DNA from 4 places in the Roseibium porphyridii genome. Region 1 is predicted to be linked to each of the others. Evidence: predicted binding sites of a transcription regulator. Region 1 holds the regulator's gene; each other region holds the start of a gene.
What was found. Region 1 encodes PhoB, which activates phosphate uptake and scavenging genes when phosphate is short. Its sites were predicted from a motif close to TGTCATNNANCTGTCAT; they were not measured.
Positions count from the first base shown of each region.

Region 1 (5,934 bases):
AGAAAGCCGTCACCAAGCACGACATCCAGCACAGCATTGCCGACCGACATCGCAAGGGGATTGCCGCCGAAAGTCGTTCCGTGCGTTCCAGGTGCTAGCGCTTCTGCGCAGTCCGCTGTTGCGAGACAGGCCCCCATCGGAAACCCGCCGCCAATGCCTTTGGCAACGGCCATGATGTCCGGCTCAATGCCGCTCCACTCATGCGCAAAAAACTTGCCCGTACGGCCGACGCCGGTCTGGATTTCGTCCAGGATCAGCAAGATACCGTGGTCATCACACAGCTGACGCACAGTACGCAGGAAGTCCGTCGGGATTTCCCGAATACCGCCTTCACCCTGGACGGGTTCAAGCGCGATCGCTGCCGTCTGCGGTCCAAGGACAGCCTTGAGCGCATCCAGATCGTTCGCAGGCACCTGATCGAAACCCGGTGCCTTCGGGCCAAATCCTTCCAGATACTTGGCCTGGCCGCCCGCAGCGATGGTCCCAAGGGTCCGACCATGGAACGCGCCCTCGAAGGTTACGATGTGATAGCGCTCCGGCTGGCCTTTGTCGAAGTGGTACCTGCGCGCGCACTTGATGGCAGCTTCCATCGCTTCGGCGCCGGAATTCACAAAAAGCACCTTGTCGGCAAATGAGGCATCGCAAAGGCGCTGCGCAAGGCGCTCGCCTTCAGGTATCTGATGCAGGTTGGATACATGCCAGAGTTTGGCAGCCTGCTCTTGCAACGCGGATACGAGGTGCGGATGGCTATGCCCTACGGAATTGACGGCAATACCGGAACCGCAATCGAGGAATCGTCGGCCGTCTTTCGCAACAAGCCAGACACCTTCCCCATGATCAAACGACAGGTTCGATCTTGCGTAGTTACCGAATAATGCAGTCTCGGACATAACCTCTTTTGTCTCCTTAAGAACGCCTGCACGAAAGCAACGCTCGCGCCCGGCATGGGCAACGATGTCAAAGTTACTGTGTCAGGCCAAAATGCAACATGCCGCCCCGAAGAGGCGGCACGCTGCGGCTTTCTTATACACCCGCGGCCCCGAGGCCTGTCAATGGAAATGGCGCGTTTCCGCTACCTGCAGCGTCTGAGCCCAGATTCAGCAAAAGTCTCAAGGGCCTCGCCATACTTGGGGAAAAGTCGCTTCATCCCCAACTGGTTTCCGGCGAATGGTTGCCTGACAAATTAACGTTATTGTAACCTCTTGATATTCAAACACGAGATCTCGTGGGGCTAATCATTCTTAGGCACTAGATATGCCATAGTGGGCGTGCCTGCGCATGCCTAGCACGAGGTTAATGGCCGGCAAAACGGTCAAATGAAAAGGTGCGGCAATGAGTTGGACAGACGAACGGGTTGAGCTTCTCAAAAAGCTTTGGAGCGATGGCTTGAGTGCAAGCCAGATTGCGGGTGAGCTGGGTGGCGTAACCCGGAACGCCGTTATCGGCAAAGTACATCGGCTTGGACTGTCAGGTCGCGCAAAGTCCTCATCGTCCAGCAGCAAGCCTCGCCGTCCACGCACCAACGCGCCAGCAACCGGGACTTCCGCACCAAAGAAACCAACGCCGCAGCCGCAGACCATCGGTGCAACAGCCCTGAAGGCGGACATCGCACCGACACCTATCGTCGAGGCAGAGCCAGACCTTGAGCCAATCGCTGAGCTGGTGCCAATTTCAGAGCGCGCGTCGATCCTGACCCTGACCGAACGGACATGCAAATGGCCGATTGGCGATCCTGCGACTGACGATTTTTACTTTTGCGGACGTCAGTCCGACGCCGGTGTTCCCTATTGCGCGCACCACTGCAAGATCGCTTATCAGCCGGTTGCAGATCGTCGCCGCGATCGCAAAGTGATCGCCCGCGCGGGATAGCGATCAAACAGCATCGAAAACGAAAAGCCCGCCAGATTGGCGGGCTTTTTGTTGTGATTTTGCGCTTGATGGTCCGTCACTTCGTCACGCAACCACCGAAAACTGATCGTTGAACGCATATCCGGCACCACGGACGGTTCGGATGGGGTCCCTGGCTTTGCCCCTGTTCAGCGCCTTGCGAAGGCGACCGACGTGAACATCGACGGTACGTTCGTCGACATAGACGTCATGCCCCCAAACACCATCAAGCAATTGCTCACGTGAGAAGACCCGTCCGGGTGATGTCATTAGAAATTCCAGCAGCCGGAATTCAGTGGGTCCAAGATGGACTTCTTTTGCATTCCTGCGAACTCTGTGTGTTTCACGATCCAGCTCGATATCTCCGGACCGCAGCATTGTGGACACCACTTCAGGACTTGCCCGGCGCAGGATTGCGCGAACCCGCGCCATCAATTCAGGTACGGAAAACGGCTTCACGACGTAGTCGTCCGCGCCTGTCGACAGTCCTCTGATGCGCTCGGCCTCTTCACCGCGTGCCGTCAGCATGATGACAGGCAGTCGCTCGGTGTCTTCCCTGGCCCTCAGGCGACGGCAAAGCTCGATCCCAGACAGACCCGGAAGCATCCAATCAAGCAGCAAAAGGTCCGGTACGCTTTCCCGCAGCCGAATTTCAGCCTCGTCGCCACGAATACACGATTCAACGGTGTATCCTTCCGCTTCCAGATTGTATCTCAACAGAAGACTAAGCGGTTCTTCGTCTTCAACGATGAGCACCTTCGGCATACATCTCGCTCCATATCATGCAGCAGGCACAGGCGCGCCGGCCGGATCGTTCGTTCGAAATTTCGCTCGGCTGTTAGGAAACGCTGGTGGTCTCGTCCAGCTTGGTCCGTTCCTCCGGAAGCCGCTCACCGGTCACCATGTAAAAGACGTTTTCCGCAATATTGGTCGCGTGATCACCGATGCGCTCAATGTTCTTTGCGCAGAACAGGAGATGGACACACTGCGTGATGACCCTTGGATCTTCCATCATGTAGGTCAGAAGCTCGCGGAACAGCGACGTGTAGATCGCGTCCACTTCCGCATCGGCTTCCTGCACGCGTTTCGCTGCTTCCGGATCCTTGCGTGTATAAGCGTCCAGGACCTGCTTCAGCTGGCTCAGCGCAAGCTCGGTCATGTGCTCGACACCAATCGCAAGCTTTTTAGACCCAAGGCTGTTGTCGATCGCAATAGCGCGTTTGGCAACGTTCTTGGCCAGGTCTCCAACACGTTCCAGATCATTGGCGATACGTGTGGCAGCCGTAATTTCCCGCAGATCCTGCCCCATGGGCTGACGGCGCGCGATCATTTCGATCAGCTTTGCTTCCACTTCCTGATGCAACGTATCAAGCCGTTCATCCTGGGCGATGGTGGTTTTGGCCAGATCCAGGTCCCGTGACACCAGTGCAGAAACGGCATCGGCAAAAGCCTTTTCAGCCAAACCGCCCATTTCGGCGACCTTGCCGGCCATTTCCGTTAGTTCTTCGTCATAGGCAGAGACTGTATGCTCAGACATACTTTGTCCTCTTTAGTAATCTCGAAAGAATTTCTTAGCCAAAGCGGCCAGTGATGTAATCTTGAGTACGCTTGTCTTTCGGGTTTGTGAAGATGTCCTGTGTCGGCCCCTCTTCAACCAGAATGCCAAGGTGGAAGAATGCCGTGCGCTGGGACACACGCGCTGCCTGCTGCATGGAGTGCGTCACAATCACGATCGTATAGTTCTCGCGTAATTCGTCGATCAGCTCTTCCACCTTCGCGGTCGCAATCGGATCCAAAGCCGAACACGGCTCGTCCATGAGGATCACTTCAGGACTGACGGCAATCGCGCGGGCAATACAGAGGCGCTGCTGCTGACCGCCGGACATGCCGGTTCCGGGCTCATCCAGCCGGTTCTTCACCTCTTCCCAGAGACCTGCCTTTTGCAGGCTGGAAGAGACGATATCATCAAGCTCTGACTTGTTTTTTGCCAGACCATGAATGCGCGGACCGTAGGCGATGTTGTCATAAATTGACTTCGGAAACGGGTTCGGTTTCTGGAACACCATGCCAACCTTGGCGCGCAACTGCACCGGATCGACCTTGGGATCGTAGATGTCTTCGCCGTCAATCTTGATCGAGCCTTCGACACGGCAAATGTCGATGGTGTCATTCATGCGATTGATGGTTCGCAGAAACGTCGACTTGCCACAACCAGATGGTCCGATAAAGGCTGTCACTGAACGCGGCTGGATTTCAATATCCACGTCCTTAATGGCCTGGTTGTCGCCGTAATAGACCTGAACCTTGTTTGCAGAGATTTTGCTGTCGGTCATTTTTATCGCCTGTTCAATGTTCGGCATCTCGTTCATCGCATCAATCCTCACCAGCGGCGCTCAAACCTGCGGCGCAGGATGATCGCGAGAATGTTCATTGTGAGCAAGAAGATCAGCAGGACGATGATACCGCCCCAAGCTTTTTCGTAGAATGCGTAATCCGCCCTGGCTGCCCAGGTGTAGATCTGAGCCGGCATGGCAGAGTTCGGATCAAGGAAGCCCGACACGAAGCCATCTGGATATCCGCGCGCAACAAAGCCGACCATCCCGATCAGAAGCAGAGGTGCAGTTTCACCCAGCGCCTGTGCCAGACCAATGATGGTTCCCGTCAGAATACCCGGCATTGCGAGTGGCAGCACATGATGGAAGATCGCCTGCATCTTCGAAGCGCCGACGCCAAGTGCCGCGTCGCGAATGCTCGGAGGCACCGCCTTCAGCGAGGCGCGTGTTGAGATAATGATCGTGGGGAGCGTCATCAGTGTCAGCACAAGGCCGCCGACCAGCGGTGCCGACTGCGGCAGATGCATGAACTGGATGAAGACGGCCAGACCCAGGATGCCGAACACAATGGAAGGAACCGCAGCCAGGTTCGATATGTTCACCTCGATCAGATCGGTGAACTTGTTCTGCGGTGCGAACTCTTCAAGATAAATGGAGGCTGCCACACCAATGGGGAGCGACAAAAACAGAACCACCAGCATCATGAAGAAGGAGCCGATCACCGATGCTCCAATGCCGGCCCCACCCGGATTGTCGACGCCTGAATCCGTTCCGGTGATAAAGCTCCAGTTGAAGACAGATCTGATGATATTGGCCTCGACCAGGATATCGACAAGGTCCAGATCTGCTTTCTGCAAGAAGCGGCTGTCGGTCATGTTCTCGCGTGTCACACGTCCGTTGAGATAACCGTCAACGCGTGAGGAAGCTGCCAGTTCAAACGAAACGGGCTGTCCAAGCTGGCTCTCATCCGCCTTGAAAAACGATCTGATGTCGCCGCCGGGCTTGCCGACAATACGTTCAATCGTGCTGGCGTCGAAGGGAACGTCGAGGCCCTTTTCTTCAAGCTGACCTTGCAGAGCTTCGATAAAGATCTGCGCATAGGCCTTGGTCTTGAAGAGCTGGCCCTCCGCTTCGTCATACTGCTCTTGTGTCAGCGTGAACTCCACCTCGACAACCGTCTTGGTGAAAGCGGGAATGCCCTCGGAAATGATGGCGATGGCCAGGACAACGAGGAAAAACAGGCCAATTCCAATCGCTCCAATGCCGTAGGCTTGAAAGCGCTTCTCCGCCGCGTTCCGTTTACGGGTCAGTTCATCGATCGCATAAAGCGACTTGGGCTGAACAGACTTCGCGCTGGAGGGCTCGGACGTTGCGGGAGGAAGTGTTGCGTCGGTCATCAGTCATACTGCTCCCGGTACTTGCGCACGATGTAGAGTGCGACGATGTTAAGTCCAAGTGTCACCACAAAGAGCGTCATGCCGAGGGCAAAGGCAACCAGAGCAACCGGGGACGCGAAGTCGGCATCGCCGGTCAACTGACTGACGATTTTCGCAGTCACCGTCGTCATGGCTTCGAAAGGATTGAGGCTCAGGCGCGCGGCTGCGCCAGCCCCGAGTACAACGATCATCGTTTCGCCGATTGCGCGCGAGGCCGCGAGCAGGATTGCGCCGACGATACCCGGAAGAGCAGCGGGAAGAATGACCTGCTTTACCGT
Region 1 is NZ_CP120863.1:4,730,092-4,736,025, forward strand. Features, by position in the region: gene K1718_RS21725 (aspartate aminotransferase family protein) at 1-890, opposite strand, end outside; gene K1718_RS21730 (GcrA family cell cycle regulator) at 1,333-1,869, shown strand; gene phoB (phosphate regulon transcriptional regulator PhoB) at 1,954-2,652, opposite strand; gene phoU (phosphate signaling complex protein PhoU) at 2,726-3,424, opposite strand; gene pstB (phosphate ABC transporter ATP-binding protein PstB) at 3,459-4,220, opposite strand; gene pstA (phosphate ABC transporter permease PstA) at 4,268-5,617, opposite strand; gene pstC (phosphate ABC transporter permease subunit PstC) at 5,617-5,934, opposite strand, start outside.

Region 2 (5,934 bases), 2.0 Mb from region 1:
CGATCCAGAGAGGTCCTTTGATGCTCTCCCATTTGTGCAGCTGCGATTTTCTCTTGCCGAAGCGGATGGCCAACAGGACACCCAGGAAAATCAACCCGATCCCAGATATCTGAAGAATGGTGAGGTCCTCGTTCAGTAGCAGCCAGCCAAGTATGGCCGACATGGGAGCGTTCAGGGAAAACAGCATGGCTGTCCGGCGTGGCCCCATCCGGTTGAGTGTCAGGAAAAGAGCGGTATCGCCCATGAAGATCCCGACAAATCCGGACAGGACAAGTGGCAATAGATGGTCGTTGCCAATGGAACCCCAGCCATTTGTCAGCGCGACCCAAAGGCACAACATGATGGTGACGAGCACCATGCGCGTTGTGTTGAAGGCGATGGCGCCGAGATGTTGGGCCGGGGCTGCCGATAGAAGCCCGGTCAGAGCCCAGAGCGCGGCAGCGCCAAGGGCGGCGGCTTCGTAAATATACATTGGTCAGGACTGCCGGAATTCTTCCGGAAGGTCCGGTGTCTTGCCGGTCCAGGCCGCCTCGAAGAACGCGAATTCAAGTGCGCTCATGTGCCGAAACAGGCGTGAGACACGGTCCTGATCGTCTGGAGAAAGCGTCGGACCAATCCCGTTCATTTCCTCAATGATCCAGTTCACGAAGGCTTCAAAACCCGGTACGGCGTGCAGGTCTATCCATTCCGCGAGATAAAATGCTTCTGGTTTCGGCTTCTGCGCTTCGCGGCGACCCCAGGTGAGATAACACCATTCAGCGCACAAAAGGCAGGCAAGTCCGTCCGGATAGGATCCTTTGCCAGCCGATGAAACCAGCAGGTCGGCGAAAGCTCTTGTGGTTGGCCCCTGTGCTGCGGTTTCATAAGTTGATGCGGGCACTCCGAGTGCTTCGAAAGACCTAAGGAAATAGTCGTTTTCTTCCGAGGTCAGCAAAGCCAGAAACGCGGAAAGTTGCGTCTTGGACTGCATGCGCGGTGCTTTGGCAACCAGATAGCCGAGCGTTGAGGCCAGATCCGTAACGAAGGTATAGTCCTCAATCAGGTAGCGCGTGTAAGCCTCATCAGGCATTGAGCCGTCACCGATCGCTCGGGTGAACGGATGCTCGGTGGCCGCTGACCAAAATGGCTCCGCCCGGGCAACCAGCCAGTCCGAAAAAGCGGCGTTTGGATGCGCAGACTGAAACTGCGGGAAAGACCCGTCATACGGCGTGGGCATTGCTGCACCATGCTCCCTTTTGCGTCGGGAAACTGAATGAAAACGGGCGCTCGAAAGCGCCCGTCAAGACAACATCAGGCCGCGGCCTTCTTGGGTGTAATGAGCCCGCGGTTGACCAGCACTTCAGCGATCTGGATCGTGTTGAGCGCAGCGCCCTTTCGCAGATTGTCGGAGACAACCCACAGGTTCAGGCCATTTTCGACGGTTGCATCTTCACGGATACGGGAAATGTATGTCGCGTCTTCGCCAGCGGCCTCATAAGGCGTCATGTAGCCACCGTCTTCGTGCTTGTCGATGACGAGGCAGCCAGGGGCTTCGCGCAAAATGTTGCGAGCTTCCTCTGCCGTGATCTCGTTTTCGAACTCAATGTTGACGGCTTCCGAATGGCCGATGAAGACAGGAACACGGACGGCTGTGCAGGTGACCTTGATGGCCGGATCCAGCATCTTTTTGGTCTCGGCCAACACCTTCCATTCTTCCTTGGTGTAACCGTCTTCCATGAAGACGTCACAATGGGGAATGACGTTGAAGGCAATCCGCTTCGGATATTTGTTCGGTTCGATCGGATCGTTCACGAACACTGCGCGGGTCTGGTTGAAAAGTTCTTCCATGGCTTCCTTGCCAGTGCCGGAAACGGCCTGGTAGGTCGACACGACGATGCGCTTGATCTTTGCGTGATCATGCAATGGCTTCAGGGCCACGACCAATTGCGCGGTAGAGCAATTGGGGTTTGCAATGATGTTCTTCTTGGTGAAGCCGGCGACAGCATCGGCATTCACTTCAGGAACGATCAGCGGAACTTCCGCGTCGTAGCGCCAGGCTGAGGAGTTGTCGATGACAACACAGCCCTTGGCTGCAATTTTTGGAGCCCATTCCTTGGAAACACTTCCGCCCGCGGACATCAGGCAGATGTCGGTATCGGAAAAGTCGTAGTTTTCCATGGCCTGAACTTTCAGCGTTTTGTCGCCGAAAGAAACTTCCGTGCCCTGGGAGCGGCGTGAGGCAAGCGCCACGACGTCGTCTGCCGGAAATCCACGCTCGTCCAGAATGTCCAGCAGTTCACGGCCAACATTGCCGGTAGCGCCTGCAATTGCGATCTTAAAACCCATTTTCGACTTGTCCTTGTCCGTCTCCCCGCTTCACCGGCTCGTCCCTGTCAGATGGGCGTCGCCGGCTCCCGGCGCCTCCCATCCCCGGGGAGGCGGGACGAGCGGCACCGTTAAGCGGTGGTCTTGGTTGTCTTTGTTGTGCGTTTAGGTGCGGTTGCGGCATGTGTCGCGGTCTCGCTGCGTGTGAAGGTCACGCTGGCAAGGGCCTGAGACATCGTATCCAGAATGTCGGCTTTCAGCCGGTTCATTGGTGCTCGCAATCGTCAAAACTTGAGACGGCGGTGTTTTTGCCCGGAAATCCAGACGAGTCAACAAGGAATTCGATGGAATTGCCTTATTGGCAATCAACCTGTTGCTCGAAGGCGACGTCAGGCGAATCCCATCTGGTCATTCCAAGCTTACAGCCCGCACATTTCCAGTCTCGTGCGGGCAAAGCCGGATGGTGGCGAATTCACGATACTGCGTCGCCAGCCGGTTCGCTGCGCAATGTCAAAAGAGCGATCACGAGCGCTGTCAGGGCGCAGGCGGCAACAGCACCGACGAGTGGAAGCGCCGTCCGGTCAAAGAACGGACTGCAGATCAGGATCATGATACCGCCGGCAACCATTTGAAAGGTTCCCCCGAGGCTTGATGCCATGCCCGCATGTTCACCATGGTCTTCAAGAGCCATGACCATTGTCGGGGCAATCACCTGACCAAGGCAGGAATTGCCGATGAAAAAGAGCGCCATCAGCACCCAGAGATCGTCAAAACCGGCCCAAACGAGAACAAACAGCAAAGACGTCGCAGCAGCGAAACCGAAGACGGCGACCAGTGCCACCCGGCCCATGCCGAAGCGTTGCCCAAGCGAGGCCGCAAACTGTGAAGAGGCAAAAAAACCGATGGCATTGACCGCGAACACCAGGCTGAAAGTTGTCGGGGTCAAACCATATTGCGTCATGTAGACAAGTGGCGCGGACGCGATAAAGACAAAAAAGCTGGCGAGCGAGAAGCCGCCAATGAGGGTCAAACCCATGAACTTCCCGTCGCGAAGCAGGTAGAAAGTGCTCCGAATCATGGCAACGGGATCGATCCGTGCACGTCGGTCATCTGGCAGCGTTTCCGGCAACAGAAAGGCCATCTGCACCATTGCGGCCAGGGAAATCAGGGCAAGAGCGTAGAAAATCAGGCGCCAGCTGCCGAACTGTATGATCATGCTGCCCGTGAGTGGCGCCAGCATCGGCGAAATGCTGATGACCAGCATGACAAGCGCCATCAGTTTCGTTGCTTCCGTACCCGTGTGCAGGTCGCGGACGACTGCGCGAACGATCACCATCGGTGCAGCAGCTCCAAGAGCCTGGATAAAGCGGCCAAGCGTGAGCATTGAAACATCACTTGCCATCGCGCAGAGAATTGACCCGATGATGAAGATCACAAGTCCCAGAAACACCGGCGGCTTGCGGCCGAAACGGTCTGCAAGAGGGCCGTAAAAAAGCTGGGCGATACCGAAAGCGATAAAATAGACCGTGAAGGTCATATGGGCCGCAGCATCATCCGTGTTCAGGCTCTGCACGATTTCAGGCATCGCCGGGAGATAAAGGTCAATCGCAAAAGGACCGACCGCAGCCAATAAACCCAGCACCACGGCTGAGCGTGCAAATCCGATTTGCATTTGATTGTCCGAATGTTTGCGCCAGGAGCGCCGAAAAGTGGGAAGCAGCGAAGGTGGTTGAATTGCTCCTGATTGTCCAGCTCTTTCTGCACAAGACATGCTTGCAATCGAATTACCGGCTTTGCCCTGATGTCACAAAACCTTCATGCAACTGTCACCGATCTTGTAAGGAGGACAACTAGCTTTCGCGCACCTTCAACCCAGAAAATTGTTATGGGAGCTAGTGCAATGGCGAACCTTCGCGGACGTTTTTTGAAAGGCGTCAGTCTCGCAGTGCTGTTCGGTATCGGAGCTGTTTCTTCCGCGCAGGCCGACTATTTCGAACGGATCAATTCCTACCCGGTCTATAAGACTTTGCCGGAAGGCGCAGACAGGGCAATGGAAACTGTTGCTGAGATCATCTACGCTTCCAAAGACGGCCGTACACTTGCGTTTACCGACAGCCCGGGCGAGGCGATTGTTTTCATCAATGCCGCCAACCCGCTCAACATTCAGTCGATGGAAAGAGTTGCGCTTGGCGGCGAGCCAACGTCTGTCGCCATGGGTGATAGCGCTGCCTATGCAGGTGTGAACACAAGCGAAGACTTCATCAATGCCTCAGGGCATCTTGCCGTGATTGCGCTTGAGGGCATGGGCATTACCGCAAAATGCGATGCCAAGGGCCAGCCGGACAGTGTCGCGATTTCACCGGACGGAAAGTTCATTGCGATTGCGATCGAAAACGAACGCGATGAAGATCTGAACGATGGGGCGATTCCTCAAATGCCGGCTGGGCATCTGGCAATCTTCGATCTTGATGAAACCGGTGTGCCAACCAATTGCGATGCAGTTCGGATCGTGGATCTGACAGGCCTTGCCGAAGTTGCTCCGACAGATCCGGAGCCGGAATTCGTGTCAATCAACGAAGACAATCAGGCCGTCGTTACCTTGCAGGAAAACAATCATCTGGCTGTGGTCGATCTGGCATCCGGCAAGGTTGTTGCCGACTTTTCTGCCGGCGTTGCCTCGGCAGAAAACATCCCCGTGGCAAAGGCCCGCATGAGCGATGCGTCCGGCAACAATGAAAACGTTGCTCGTGAACCTGACGCGGTTGCCTGGATCGACACTGAGCGTTTCGTTACCGCCAATGAAGGCGATTATGAAGGCGGCTCCCGGGGCTTCACAATTTGGAACACCAAAGGCGACGTTCTTTTCGACAGTGGCAATCAGATGGAACATCTGGGCATGGCACATGGCCACTATCCGGCGAAACGTGCCCACAAGAAAGGTACTGAGCCTGAAGGTGTCGCAGTCGGTGTCTTCGGCGGTGAAACCCTTATTTTCGTAAACTCCGAACGCGGTAATTTTGTCGCGGTATACAAGGATACCGGCGGCGCGCCTGAGTTTGTCCAGCTGTTGCCGACGCATGTCGGTCCGGAAGGTCTTCTGGCGATCCCGAACCGTGATTTGTTTGCGGTCGCCAACGAAGTGGATGAAGACGGTGTACGGTCCCACATCTCGCTCTATCAGTTTGGCGCAGATGCCCCTTCCTATCCGTCCATCGTATCTGCCAGAGATCCTGAAAAAGGCGCACCGATTGGCTGGGGCGCGCTCTCTGCCTTGGCGGCGGATCCGCAGGATGCCAATACGCTTTATGCCGTCAGTGACAGCTTCTATGACGATGCCCGCATCTATACGCTGGATATTGCAACCCAGCCGGCACAGATTACCTCTTACGTCACGGTGACGGGTTTCGTTCAGTCGCGGCTGGATCTGGAAGGAATTTCAGTGTCAAAAGATGGCGGGTTCTGGCTTGCCTCCGAGGGCCATCCAGACAAAGACCGTCAGCATCTGTTGTTGAAAGTCAGTGCCAGTGGTGCGGTCGAAGAAGAGATCTCCTTGCCGCCGTCACTTGTAGAACAGGCCAAGCGCTTTTCTTTTGAAGGCGTTGCCGAGTTTGAAATGAGCGGACAAACGCT
Region 2 is NZ_CP120863.1:819,052-824,985, forward strand. Features, by position in the region: gene K1718_RS03920 (DMT family transporter) at 1-472, opposite strand, end outside; gene K1718_RS03925 (TenA family protein) at 476-1,216, opposite strand; gene K1718_RS03930 (aspartate-semialdehyde dehydrogenase) at 1,291-2,325, opposite strand; gene K1718_RS03935 (hypothetical protein) at 2,436-2,573, opposite strand; gene K1718_RS03940 (multidrug effflux MFS transporter) at 2,777-3,976, opposite strand; gene K1718_RS03945 (esterase-like activity of phytase family protein) at 4,205-5,934, shown strand, end outside.
Region 2: the regulator PhoB is predicted to act here: its motif matches at 4,107-4,123, upstream of K1718_RS03945 (esterase-like activity of phytase family protein).

Region 3 (5,934 bases), 2.0 Mb from region 1:
AGTTCTACGGATCGGCTTACGATTTTCTCGGATCTGTCGGAATTCTCGCTCTGAAACAGCTGCATTCCACCAATCCGGAGGAACGGCAAAAGAACGATTGCCATAACGATGATGCCGACCCCGCCCATCCACTGCATGATGGAGCGCCAGACAAGAAGACCGGGCGGCAGGCCATCCAGCCCCGTCAGAACCGTGGATCCGGTTGTCGTAAATCCGGAAACAGCCTCAAAAACCGCGTCGGCATAGCCAATGCCGAGCCACAGGAAAGGCAGAGCCCCAAAGGCTGGCAGTGTAGACCAGGCCAAAGTCGTCAGAATGAAGGTTTGGCGGGTATCGAGGCCCTGTCTGAGCGACCCGCCGACGGCTAATGACAGCAGCATGCCAACCATGCCAGTCAACAGCGCAGAAAATACAAATGCCTGCCAATCGGCGTTTTTCTGAGCAACGTCCACAATGGCCGGGATGAGCATGGCGGTTGCCAGACCGACATAGAGAAACCCGAGAACATTCAATACTGGTCTGAGAGAAATCAAAAAATGGTCTTCCCGAAAACCGCTGGACTGGGCGGCAACTGCCTCGTGATAACACACAGACTGTCCGTCCTAACCCCTTTCGCGCAATTTTCCAATGGCCGGAAAAAAACGTAACCGGAAAGATCCACGCCTACGGACGCGCGCTTTCGATCCGTGATGCCTTCGAAGTGCTGGTTTCCTGTGCCTCCTCAAAGAGTGATCACTTATTCCCGATATCGGCCAGTTTATGCAGTCCCGTTCAGAATTTCGTAGCTATTGAGGCATACCTTTGCGTGCTTGAAGCCAGAAAACTCTTTATGCGGGAATTATTACAAGGGATTGCGGAAATAAGCAGACTGGGTCCACGTTCAATTGTCCTTCGGATCAGCATCGTACTGGTAATACCAGTCCTTTGCAGCGTGGGTCTGGTAGCTGGATTGAGTTATTTCGAACTCACCAGAACATCAACACTGATCGCGACCGACCGGATAGAACGCACCGCTCGAGAAGCAGTTGCCATTTTGGACCTTGGCACTTCCAGTTTGTTCCACCCTGTGTTTGACGACGCAGGCAACCCGATCTCATTGAGGGTCATTCAGGACCCGGCGACCGCACAACTGGGTTCAGACAGGGATCTGAGTCAACTCCTTGGCACCATCAGCCACTCTATCCAGGGGTCCGCAAACCTCTTCAGATGGTCTGAGAAAACAATGGAATTCACGCACTTCGCAGAGGATATCTCCGATGCGAAGAGTGAAACGACAAGATCCGCAGTCATCGATTTGCGCAATTCTGCCTATTCCAATCTTGTCGCAGGACAATCCTTCCAAGGCAAAATTCCGCTTCAGGGCCGTGAAAGACTGGCCTATGCAATTCCGATCCTGAATTCCGACGACAGCATTCAGGGCGCGTTTGCGGTCGATGTCGGACCCGTTGATGCGCTGACGAAAGCGGAAAACAGGCTTAAGACCAGGATAATGTCCGCCGTCATCATCGTGCTGACAGGAACGGCGCTGATTGGCGGCCTTTTGCTTCGACTTGAGTTGCGGCCCTTAAGCGTTCTTGCCGGAACAGCAGAAGAGATTGCCAACGGCAAACAACCCGACAAGATCCCCTACTCCGACCGTCAGGACGAAATCGGCGACCTGGCGCATGGACTTGAACGTGTGACGGATCTCCAGGACAAGCTTCACAAGCTCGCCTATATCGATCCTGTGACAACTGCCGGAAACCGGGCGCGTTATTTTGCAGATCTCAACGCAGCGCTTCAGCAAGCGCGAACAGGTGCTTACTCCGCTTCTTTGATTCACCTGGATTTCAATGGGTTTTCCAAGATCAACGATGCTTTTGGGCAGCAGGTCGGTAACCGGGTCCTGCTGCAAGCCTATGCGCGTCTTACCAACATCTTTGGACCGAGCGCACAGATCGCCCGTATCTCCGCTGATGACTTTTGTATTTTGCTGCCCTTCGACAGCAAGGGCGCAATTGCCGAAGACTACGCCAAGCAGGCCATCGACATGTTGTCAGCCCCATTCCTGCTGGAAGAGGGCGATATTCGTGTCGAACCGAGCATCGGTATTGCACTTCTGCCATCGGATGCAATCGACGCAGAAACAGCCCATAGGGTCGCAGGTCTTGCACTTCGCTCCGCCAAGGAGGGCGATGCGCCAAAATACAAGTTCTTTAGCGCGCCCTTGAACGAACGGCTCCAGGCAGAAATGCTGACGGAGACGCTTTTGCGGGCCGCGCTCAAAACCCACCAGCTTCAGCTTTTTTATCAGCCGCAGGTCTGCCCCCAGCAAGGCAAACTGATCGGACTGGAGGCCCTGATCCGCTGGCCCCACGAGACGCGCGGCTTTATTCCGCCAAATGAATTCATTCCGATCGCGGAAAAGACAGGGCTTATTCTCGAGTTGGGCCAATATGTTCTTAATGAAGCCTGCAAACAGGCGGCTCATTGGACACACTCCGGCTTCGATTTCCGCCAGATCTCTGTCAACGTGTCACCATTGCAATTCCGCCAGACGAATTTCGCCAAGACGGTCAAACGAACTCTCCAAACCTATGGGGTACCGGCAAACCATCTGTGTCTGGAAGTCACCGAGAATGTCTTTGTCGACACCAGCGAAAAGCTCGTTTTGAATATCTTGTCGGAACTGCAGAAAATTGGAGTTCAGCTGTCTCTCGATGACTTCGGGTCTGGATACTCCTCACTGACCTATCTCCATCGTTTGCCGTTCCAGGAGTTGAAAATTGATAGAGCTTTTCTGACCCATGCCGATCGGCACGAGCAGAAGGAACAACTCTTCCAGGCAATTGTCGGGCTCGGACGCAGCCTGGGCCTCAGAATTATTGCCGAGGGGGCCGAAACGGCTGGCGAATATGCGCTGACAGCCGCACATCGGTGTGACGGAATTCAGGGATATTTCTGTTCCGCAGCTGTACCAGCCGGTGATATCCAAGCCAGAATCAGTGCCTTCCAGCGATCGCTTGGCCACAAGCCCGAAGCAACAATAGAAACCTCAGCAACAGCGCGTCCAGCCTAGATAACGTCAACGGGCCAGAGACCTGAACCAATGCAAAGCGCAGCCAAGTGGTACGTCGTGAATGTCCCAAGCCGCAATTTGGTTGCGGATCGCAGCTGCAGGTTCCGGCGATTGGCTTATCACGGAACTGCGCTCGCCGAACAATATGACGCTTTTATGTAGAAGTCTGTGATTTTTGACGTACTCAATTATTCTAAAATGAGTATATCAAAAAAATTTTGATTTTTTCATTGTATTCATTTGATTTATTATTTAACCGGGAAACAAAATCTGAGATACATATTTGATTTTTCATAAAACTATTACCGTTTAGACATCTAAATCGCTAGATTTATTGCTAGTTGGCACTCCGTTTTCCGGAGGGGTCAATGTTACTGGTTGAACAGCTTTCCAAACAGTTTGGGGACATGACCGCGGTCGATGCGGTGTCTCTCGTTATTCCCAAGGGCCAGATGGTCGGCGTTATTGGTCGTTCAGGCGCTGGTAAATCCACGCTGCTGCGGATGATCAATCGGCTGACCGATCCAAGCCAGGGGGCAATTGTCTACGAAAGTCAGAATGTCACGGCCTTGCGTGGCCGGGAGCTCCGGCTCTGGAGAGCATCCTGTGCAATGATTTTCCAGCAATTCAATCTCATCGAGCGTATGGATGTCCTGACCAATGTCATGGTGGGCCGGATAGCCCGCACTGGCTTCCTGCGTTCGATGACGCGCTCATTTACCGAAGAAGACCGTGTTCGTGCCATAGAAGCACTGGACCGGCTGGATTTAGTGCCTCAAGCCCTGCAGCGCGCAGGGACATTGTCTGGCGGACAGCAGCAAAGAGTTGCGATTGCCAAGGCTCTTGTTCAGAACCCGCGCATCATGCTCGCAGATGAGCCCATTGCCTCGCTCGATCCGGCGAATGCGACACGTGTCATGGATGCGCTTCGGGAAATCAATCGGGCCGATGGTCTTACTGTTCTGGTCAATCTGCACACACTCGACACGGCGCGCGCCTATTGCGACCGCATTATCGCAATGCGAGCTGGACAAGTGCGGTTTGACGGCGCTCCGGAAGCATTGACCAGTGAAAAAGTCAGAGAAATTTACGGTACCGGCGAACTTGCCGCTGACTTCAACGAAGCCGTGACTTCGACGTCGATTTCTTCCGGCTCACATCACCAGAAAATCAAAGCCGTCGGAACCTGAAATCCGCGGAGGCGAAGCATCGCTTTCGCAAACTCGAAACGGCAAATGCCGTGTCAACCGCCGGAAATCCCGGCATCAAAGGAGCCACTACGATGAAGGCCATCTTCGCTGCAGCAGTTTCTGCTGTCGTCCTCGCAGCCTCCCCGGCAATGTCGGAAAGCTGGAAAGATCAGTACAAGACCATCAAGTTCGGCATTCTGTCCGGCGAAAATGAAAAAGACAGGATCGCGCGCTACACCCCGTTCGAGAAGTATCTTGAAAACGAGCTCGGCGTGGAAGTCGAAATCTTCACCGCAGGGTCCTACGACGGGGTGATCCAGGCTATTGCCGCTGACCAGATCGAATTCGCTTTTTTTGGCTCGTCCTCGTATGCGGCAGCCTATACCGAAACCGATAGCGGTGTTGTTCCGCTGGTCTCCCGGCTTCAGAAAGATGGCTCCACAGGCTACTACTCAGTGGTCGCGGTTCGCTGCGACAGCGGCATTGAAACGCTGGAAGACCTGAAAGGCAAAACCCTGGCCTTTGCCGACCCGGATTCCACATCTGGCTACGCCGTTCCCTACTTCAATCTGGCAAAGCAAGGCTTTGACCCGAAAACCTATTTTGGTGCCATCCCATTTTCCGGTGCGCATGAAACTGGGGTCCTGGGCGTCTACAACAAACAGTATGATGCAGCCGCCACCTACATCACCAACGAAACCAATGGCATTCCACAGCGTATGGTCACCAAGGGTATGATTGAAGATGGCTCGATTTGTACCATTTGGAAATCTCCGGAAATCACTTCCGGCCCACTGGCTGCGCGCGCCAATCTGCCCCAAGGCCTGATCGCCGACATGCGCAAGGCGGTCATGGACATTCCGGAAAATGACACTCTGGCTTTCATTGAGATGACCGGTGGAGAAGACTCTACCCAGGAAGGCTGGATTGAGGTCGATCACGATCGCTACCAGTGGATTGTCGATATGCGCGACTGGCTGAAGAAACAGCGTCGCGGCGGCTGATCGTCACGATTGGAGGGGTGTCATGGCACCCCTCCACCCGACAAACCGGACCACTTCGTCATGACCACAGCATCACCAGCCATTCAGCGGTTCGAGCTTGATTACGCCGCCGCACGCAAGTCGGCCCGACGCCTGAACACGATATCGACAGTGCTTTTCGCACTCTGTTTCGTCGTAACTGCCTGGACGGGCGGTTTCTTTGACATGACGGATGTCACACTTGCCAACGGCGACAGAGTGTCGATGTGGAAAATCTGGGCCGGACTACCGCGTCTCGGTGAATATCTCTACAAAACGCTGCCTGTGCTGCATTGGGAAACCCTGTGGGGCGATGTGGGCAATTGGTTCTGGCGCTGGAAAGTTTGGCTCCAATTGCTGATTGAAACCGTGCTGATCGCCTATATGGCGACGCTTCTTGGCGTCGTGGGTGCGTTCCTGCTCAGTTTTCCGGCAAGTCGCAATCTTGCACCAAACAGGATCATTCTTAACATCACCCGCCGTTACTTGGAGATCGTCCGCACAGTTCCTGATCTGGTCTGGGCACTGATTTTCGTTTTCTGCTTCGGCGTCGGCCCACTTGCCGGTGTTCTGGCGATCGGCCTTCACGCAACAGGTGCGCTCGGCAAGCTTTATTCCGAAGCCAACGAAAACGCAGACATGCGAGCAGTTGAAGGCATTAAAG
Region 3 is NZ_CP120863.1:2,761,060-2,766,993, reverse strand. Features, by position in the region: gene K1718_RS12880 (TrkH family potassium uptake protein) at 1-512, opposite strand, end outside; gene K1718_RS12875 (putative bifunctional diguanylate cyclase/phosphodiesterase) at 950-3,058, shown strand; gene phnC (phosphonate ABC transporter ATP-binding protein) at 3,427-4,248, shown strand; gene phnD (phosphonate ABC transporter substrate-binding protein) at 4,341-5,252, shown strand; gene phnE (phosphonate ABC transporter, permease protein PhnE) at 5,313-5,934, shown strand, end outside.
Region 3: the regulator PhoB is predicted to act here: its motif matches at 3,348-3,364, upstream of phnC (phosphonate ABC transporter ATP-binding protein).

Region 4 (5,934 bases), 410 kb from region 1:
CAACACATCTTGCAAGTCCGCGACCCGATAAATCGGTATGTTTGATGCTACCCTTTCCGCGTGCGGCACAGCGGCCGGATCGAGCTGACGCCCGACAAGTTCCTTGAACTCTGTGATGTCACAATCAACAGCATCGAAATAGCCGCTCACAGCCACTCTCTGGTCCATCTTTTCCTCCCGGGCATCCGTCAATCTGCCAGAACCTGAAGATTATCAGAAATCGATCTTGCGTCGCCGACATGATCCATCAAGAATCCATCAAATGACACATCGGTTTCCCATCAAGGAGATCGCACTGCAGGCCGGCCTGAGCACGGCGACCGTAGATCGCGTTCTCAACAGACGACCCAATGTCAGCCCGCAGACCCATCGCCGGGTTCATGACGCAATCGAAGAACTTGGCCGGCAGGAAGGCCAGCTGGCGGCGAAGGGCCGTCGTCTTTTCATCGACGTGGTCATGGAAGCACCTGCCCGTTTCAGCAGGGAAGTTCAGCTGGCCAGTGAAGACGTCCAGAAGCAGCTGGCTCCAGCGGCGCTCAGAACGCGATTTTCAATCGCTGAGACGATGACCTCTGCCACATGCGCAGCAACGCTGGACAGGATCCGCAAACGTGGAAGTCATGGCGTTTGCCTGAAAGCCAGAGACACTCCTGAATTGCGCAGTGCCATCTCTCGCCTGACAGACAAGCGCATTCCGGTCGTCACGATGTTTACCGACATCACCGGTTCTCAGAAATTGGCATATGCTGGGTTGAGCAATCAGAATGCGGGAAAGACCGCCGCCTATCTCATGCTGAAACAGCTTGGCCCAGCGGACCGGGTTGTTCTGACAATTCTCAGCCAGCTTGCATTTCAGGGCGAAGAGGAACGATACGACGGGTTCCGGTCAGAACTGGGTCGGTCGCGGCCTGATATTGAGGTCATTGACGCCAGCGGTGGCGGCGGCCTGAACACTGCAACAGAGCGTGCGGTTGCTGCGAAAATCCGGTCCATACCCGAAATTGCCGGCGTCTATTCCATGGGCGGTGGCAACCAAGCTGTCTTGAAAGTCCTGGAAAGTGCCGGAAAGACGCCGTCGGTTTTCGTCGCCCATGACCTTGATGAAGACAATCTTGAACTGCTTCGTCAGGAGAAGTTGACATTCGTCCTGCATCACGACCTTCGCTCCGATTTGAGAACGGCCTTTCGACACATAATGGCATTTCATGGTCTCGGCGCGGCGCCAATCACATCTCTCAGCGATATTCAAATCGTTACGCCGGTCAATATTCCAATGGCTTTCAAATAAGTTGAGGCTTTGTGGGTCCTGGAATCCAACACAATTCGGATGACTGAAATCCGCCAACTGTCTGGGGTCTCACCCAGACGGGCATAGTCTGCCCACGCAATTATCGTCCCGGATCCTTGCTCTCCATTGAGCGATAGAAGTCCTTCAAGGTCTTGCCAGGCTCCGCCTTGAACTTCTCGCCGGTTTCCCGCAGTTCGGATATGCGGTCGAGACGAAACATGCGGAAGTCGTGACGAAGTTCACACCAGGCAACAAGTGTCCAGACCTTGCCCCAAAACCACAGACCAAGTGGACGGATCACCCGGTCAGAGGCATCGCCTTTTCCATCGCGATACGCGATTGAAAGACGCTTGCGTGTGTCCGCTGCATTTTCAAGAAAATCGATGTGTGACCTAACCTGAGGTGTCATCTCCGGCGCAAATGCGTGGATTTGCACCTCATTTTGCCTTACCCGCAGCTTGTCAGGCATGACGGCATCGATCTTGATCATGGCCTCTTCGGCTGCACGGGCCATGGCTGCACCTCCCCAGGCGCGGATCAACCGTGCACCGGCAAGCAACGCGACAATTTCATCTCGTGTGAACATGAGAGGTGGCAACTCGTAGCCATCTCGCATGATGTAACCGACACCCGCAGCTCCCTCGATGGGGACACCGGAGGCCTGCAAGTCGGCGACATCGCGATAGATGGTGCGTTCCGATACTTCCAGCCATTCAGACAACTGTCGTGCCCGGACAAGCCGGCCGCCACGCAGATATTGAACGATCTGAAAAAGGCGGTCGGCGCGTCTCATGCTGCAAGACCCTTAAGCAGCGAAAAGCCCGATGGAATTGCCATCCGGGTCGATGCAATAGGCAAACCGGCCTGCCGGAATTGCAATCGGGTCGGAGACGACTTCACCGCCAGCCTTTGCAAAACGTTCCATGGTTTCCTCAAGCGTGTCCGGACACGCGATATGCACCGTGGGTCCAGACCCGTCACCTGCCGGTTTACCGGGATAAAGATGTCCTGCAATTCCGTCCTGCTTGTTGGTCGTGAACATCGCGATATGGTTCGGTCCCATATCTGTAACAAGTTTGAGTTCGGTTTTGAAAACGTCATTGTAAAAACTGATTGCCTTGTCCAGATCAGTTACCGGGATCTCCATCCAAACAGTGAAGTTGTCAGGAACAAATGTCATTGAAAGTCTCCTTGGCTGCAGTGATGTGAGGCACTCTAGCAAAGGGCTCCTGACAGCCTTCTGTCAGGAGAAACCATCAGAGCTTTCGTTGGCAAGGTTTTGGTTTCTGGCCCTAAAACGACCTTCAGCCCAATTTGTTTCATCCGGTTTGTGACAATTTGCCAGCACAATGACACTGCGTGCAACGAAACTGAGATATAACTTTAACGCGAGTGTCAATCTTCCGTCACTGTGTGCTTGCAGAGTGTTCTGGCTGATCACCAGCCCATTCCCTGCGGAGGCTCTCATGAGAAAACTGACCCAGGTCCTGCTATTGGCGGGCACCAGTGCCATGGCATTCAGCGCGATTGCCAAGGATGCCGGTTATATTGGTGAAATTGATGTCGTTCACGGCGACAGTTCTGCCGACACAGCAACCGGAAAGGTGTTTTTGGACACCAACCGCAACTCCAGACTGGACGCCGGTGAGGCTGGCCTGGCCGGGGTTCTTGTCTCAAACGGGCGTGAAGTTGTGGCAACCGGTGAAGACGGTTCCTACACATTGCCGGCTTACGACGACATGAACCTCTTCATTACGAAACCGGCTGGCTACATGACGCCAGTTAGTGACGACATGATCCCGCAGTTCAGTTATGTGCACAAAGTTGCCGGTTCCGCCAATCTGCGCTTTGGCGGCATCGAGCCAACAGGGCCCCTGCCCCAATCGGTCAATTTCCCGCTTGTGGAAGATCCGGTCGGCGATGAATTCCAATGTCTGGTCTTCGGGGACACACAGCCATATTCCAACCAGGAAGTTTCCTATGTCCGCCAGACGGTGGGCAAGCTTTTGACCAACCGTGACAACAGTGCCACCCAGTGTCTGCTGTTTCAGGGTGATGTCATGGGCGATGACCTGTCGCTCTATCCGCGCTTCAAGCAGATTGTCGCCAAGGGTGACGTGCCGCAATACTACGTTGCAGGAAACCATGACCTCGACTTCGATGCCAAATCCGATGCCGACAGCTTTGACACTTTTCGCCGCGAATTCGGCCCGGAGTATTATTCCTTCGATATCGGTCAGGTGCACTTTGTCGTTCTCGATGACGTGCGGTACCCATGCAATGGCGTAGACGCCCACGCATTTTGTGATCTGTCGGCCAAACCCTCTTACAACGGCGTCATCTCCGAGCGCCAACTGGAATGGCTGAAAAACGATCTTGCCAATGTGCCGGAAAACAAGCTGATCGTTGTGAGCGCTCACATACCATTCGTGACCTACACGGATGCAACCGCCCAGAAACACCAGGTCGACAATCTCGACAAGCTCTACGACTTGATAGGCGACAGACCCGCGCTCGGGCTTTCAGGCCATACGCACACAACGGAACAGATCCTGCCGGGCGAATTTTACAAGGGCTGGGAAGAGGCTACGGGAACAGGGCCTGCCAAATTTCATCAGATCATCACTGGTGCAGTCTCCGGCTCCTGGTGGGCAGGTGACCTGAACAACAGCGGCGTTCCTCATGCGACACAGCGTCTTGGCTCCCCACGTGGCTACTATGTTCTGGATTTCGCGGGTTCTGACTATGTCGACACGTTTTTGACCTTCGAAGGCGACGAAAACGATCAACTTCACGTCTCTTTCAACACGCCCCGCTTTCGCGATTGGGCGGAGCAACTGGTCAGCTACACGACCCAAAACGACATCCCGAACGACATCACACCTCCGGTCACCGTCAACGACCTGGGAGACATGGACATGTTGACAAGGGCGGACCTCTCCGGAACGACTTATGTCGCCATCAACGTCTGGAACGGTTCGAAGGAAAGCCGGGTATCCTTCTCCATAAATGGTGGCGATCCGATTGAGGCCGAGCGCACGCAAAAAGGCGAAGGCGAGGAAGCCTTCGACGGTCCGACCTATTCCGACCCACTTGCGATGGCGAAGCAGTCCACAAACGGGCGTCAGGCCGTACGCAGTACAACCGGAGGCGACGCAACCGCCGGCTACCGCACCTGGCAGGGCCTTCAATGGACCGGTGTCGCTGGCCCGTTTCAGGATTGGATGCTGACTACAAAATCAAGCCATCTCTGGCGGGCCGAGCTCCCCGGAGATCTGCCGGCTGGCGTCCATACGCTCGAAGTCCGCACAACAGACCGCTATGGGCGCATTTATAAACAAACCAAAACCTTCGAGGTGGTGGACGAATTGCCGCAAATGACATGGCAAGAGAAATTCTGGAATGAATAACCTGTAAGAACCGGTAAACTGCAATAAAGATAACCCGGCTACTTTTTCGAAGCGGCCGGGCTCCATTCGACGGAATGACCCGATGCCTCAAAGCCGCAAGTGCACCAGTGCACTTAACTTTGCATTCTTCAGCCTGTTTTATGTCCTTGCCATGCTGCTGACGCAGCCCGCAGGCGCACATTTTTCTGACGGAACAAAGGTCCGCACAATTCTGGTTGCTGAGGAGAACGGTATTCTGGTCGCCTATGTCAGGGCGCCTGCGCCACTTGTCTTTTCGGATCTGGTCGGCAAAGCGCAGGTTGACCAAACGCCTCTGGAATCGTCCTTCTTGCGCCTTGAGACAACCGGAACCGGCAATCGCTACAGACTGAACATGGGTGCAATCGCTGAAGACCGGAGCTCGTTCGAAACACGTTTGACCGAAGCACTGGTCTTTTCTCAAGCGGGTCTCGACCTTTCCGCAAAGATCGCTGGCTTCACAGTGCACATGCAGCGTCCTCAATCAGAGTTCGGTTCGCTGTCGGCGGCCAAGACAGCAGTCGCAGAGCCTCCCCCTCACCTTGATCCGCTTTTCGGACAGGCCGTGGTTGATTACGTGGTGCAATTGGACAGCCAGGACCCTTTGGGGATCCTAAGCGTGCGTGCAGGCTATGGACCGCTTATTCCGGGACCGGGTGTTGCAATAGACAATCATCTCATCGACGCGCGCGAGAACCCACCGGTCTCTCTGACCGCACCTGGGCAGCTCGAGCAACCGGCAGTGATCGACGGATCGCGTCTTTCAACCTTTGGCCATTTCGTTTTTCAAGGTGCCCTGCACATTGTGGAAGGTCTGGACCATGTGCTTCTGGTCATTACCATGGCCCTTGGCGTCGGTGCCACACGCAAACTGATTTATTTGGTGACTGCTTTCACCCTCGGGCATTCTGTTACGCTGATTGCTACGTTTCTGGGTGCAACACCGACCTGGCCATGGTTCGTTCCAGCTGTTGAAGCAGCTATTGCTGCTTCGGTGCTCTATGCCGCCGTAGCGGCGATGATCCATAGATCCGGCTCGGTTCTGGTCTTTACAGGTATCGGATTGTTGCACGGACTCGGATTTTCCTTTGTGCTCGGTGACATTCTCGGCCGCGACGCGCCGGACCTCGTCCCGGCTCTCCTTGCTTTCAATATCGGTATTGAACTTGGTCAGCTCGCGATTCTTGCCGCCACGTGGAGCATTGTCTTCTTCATGAA
Region 4 is NZ_CP120863.1:4,321,078-4,327,011, forward strand. Features, by position in the region: gene K1718_RS19995 (phytanoyl-CoA dioxygenase family protein) at 1-168, opposite strand, end outside; gene K1718_RS20000 (LacI family DNA-binding transcriptional regulator) at 263-1,288, shown strand; gene K1718_RS20005 (helix-turn-helix transcriptional regulator) at 1,389-2,081, opposite strand; gene K1718_RS20010 (VOC family protein) at 2,094-2,468, opposite strand; gene K1718_RS20015 (calcineurin-like phosphoesterase family protein) at 2,755-4,698, shown strand; gene K1718_RS20020 (HupE/UreJ family protein) at 4,781-5,934, shown strand, end outside.
Region 4: the regulator PhoB is predicted to act here: its motif matches at 2,682-2,698, upstream of K1718_RS20015 (calcineurin-like phosphoesterase family protein).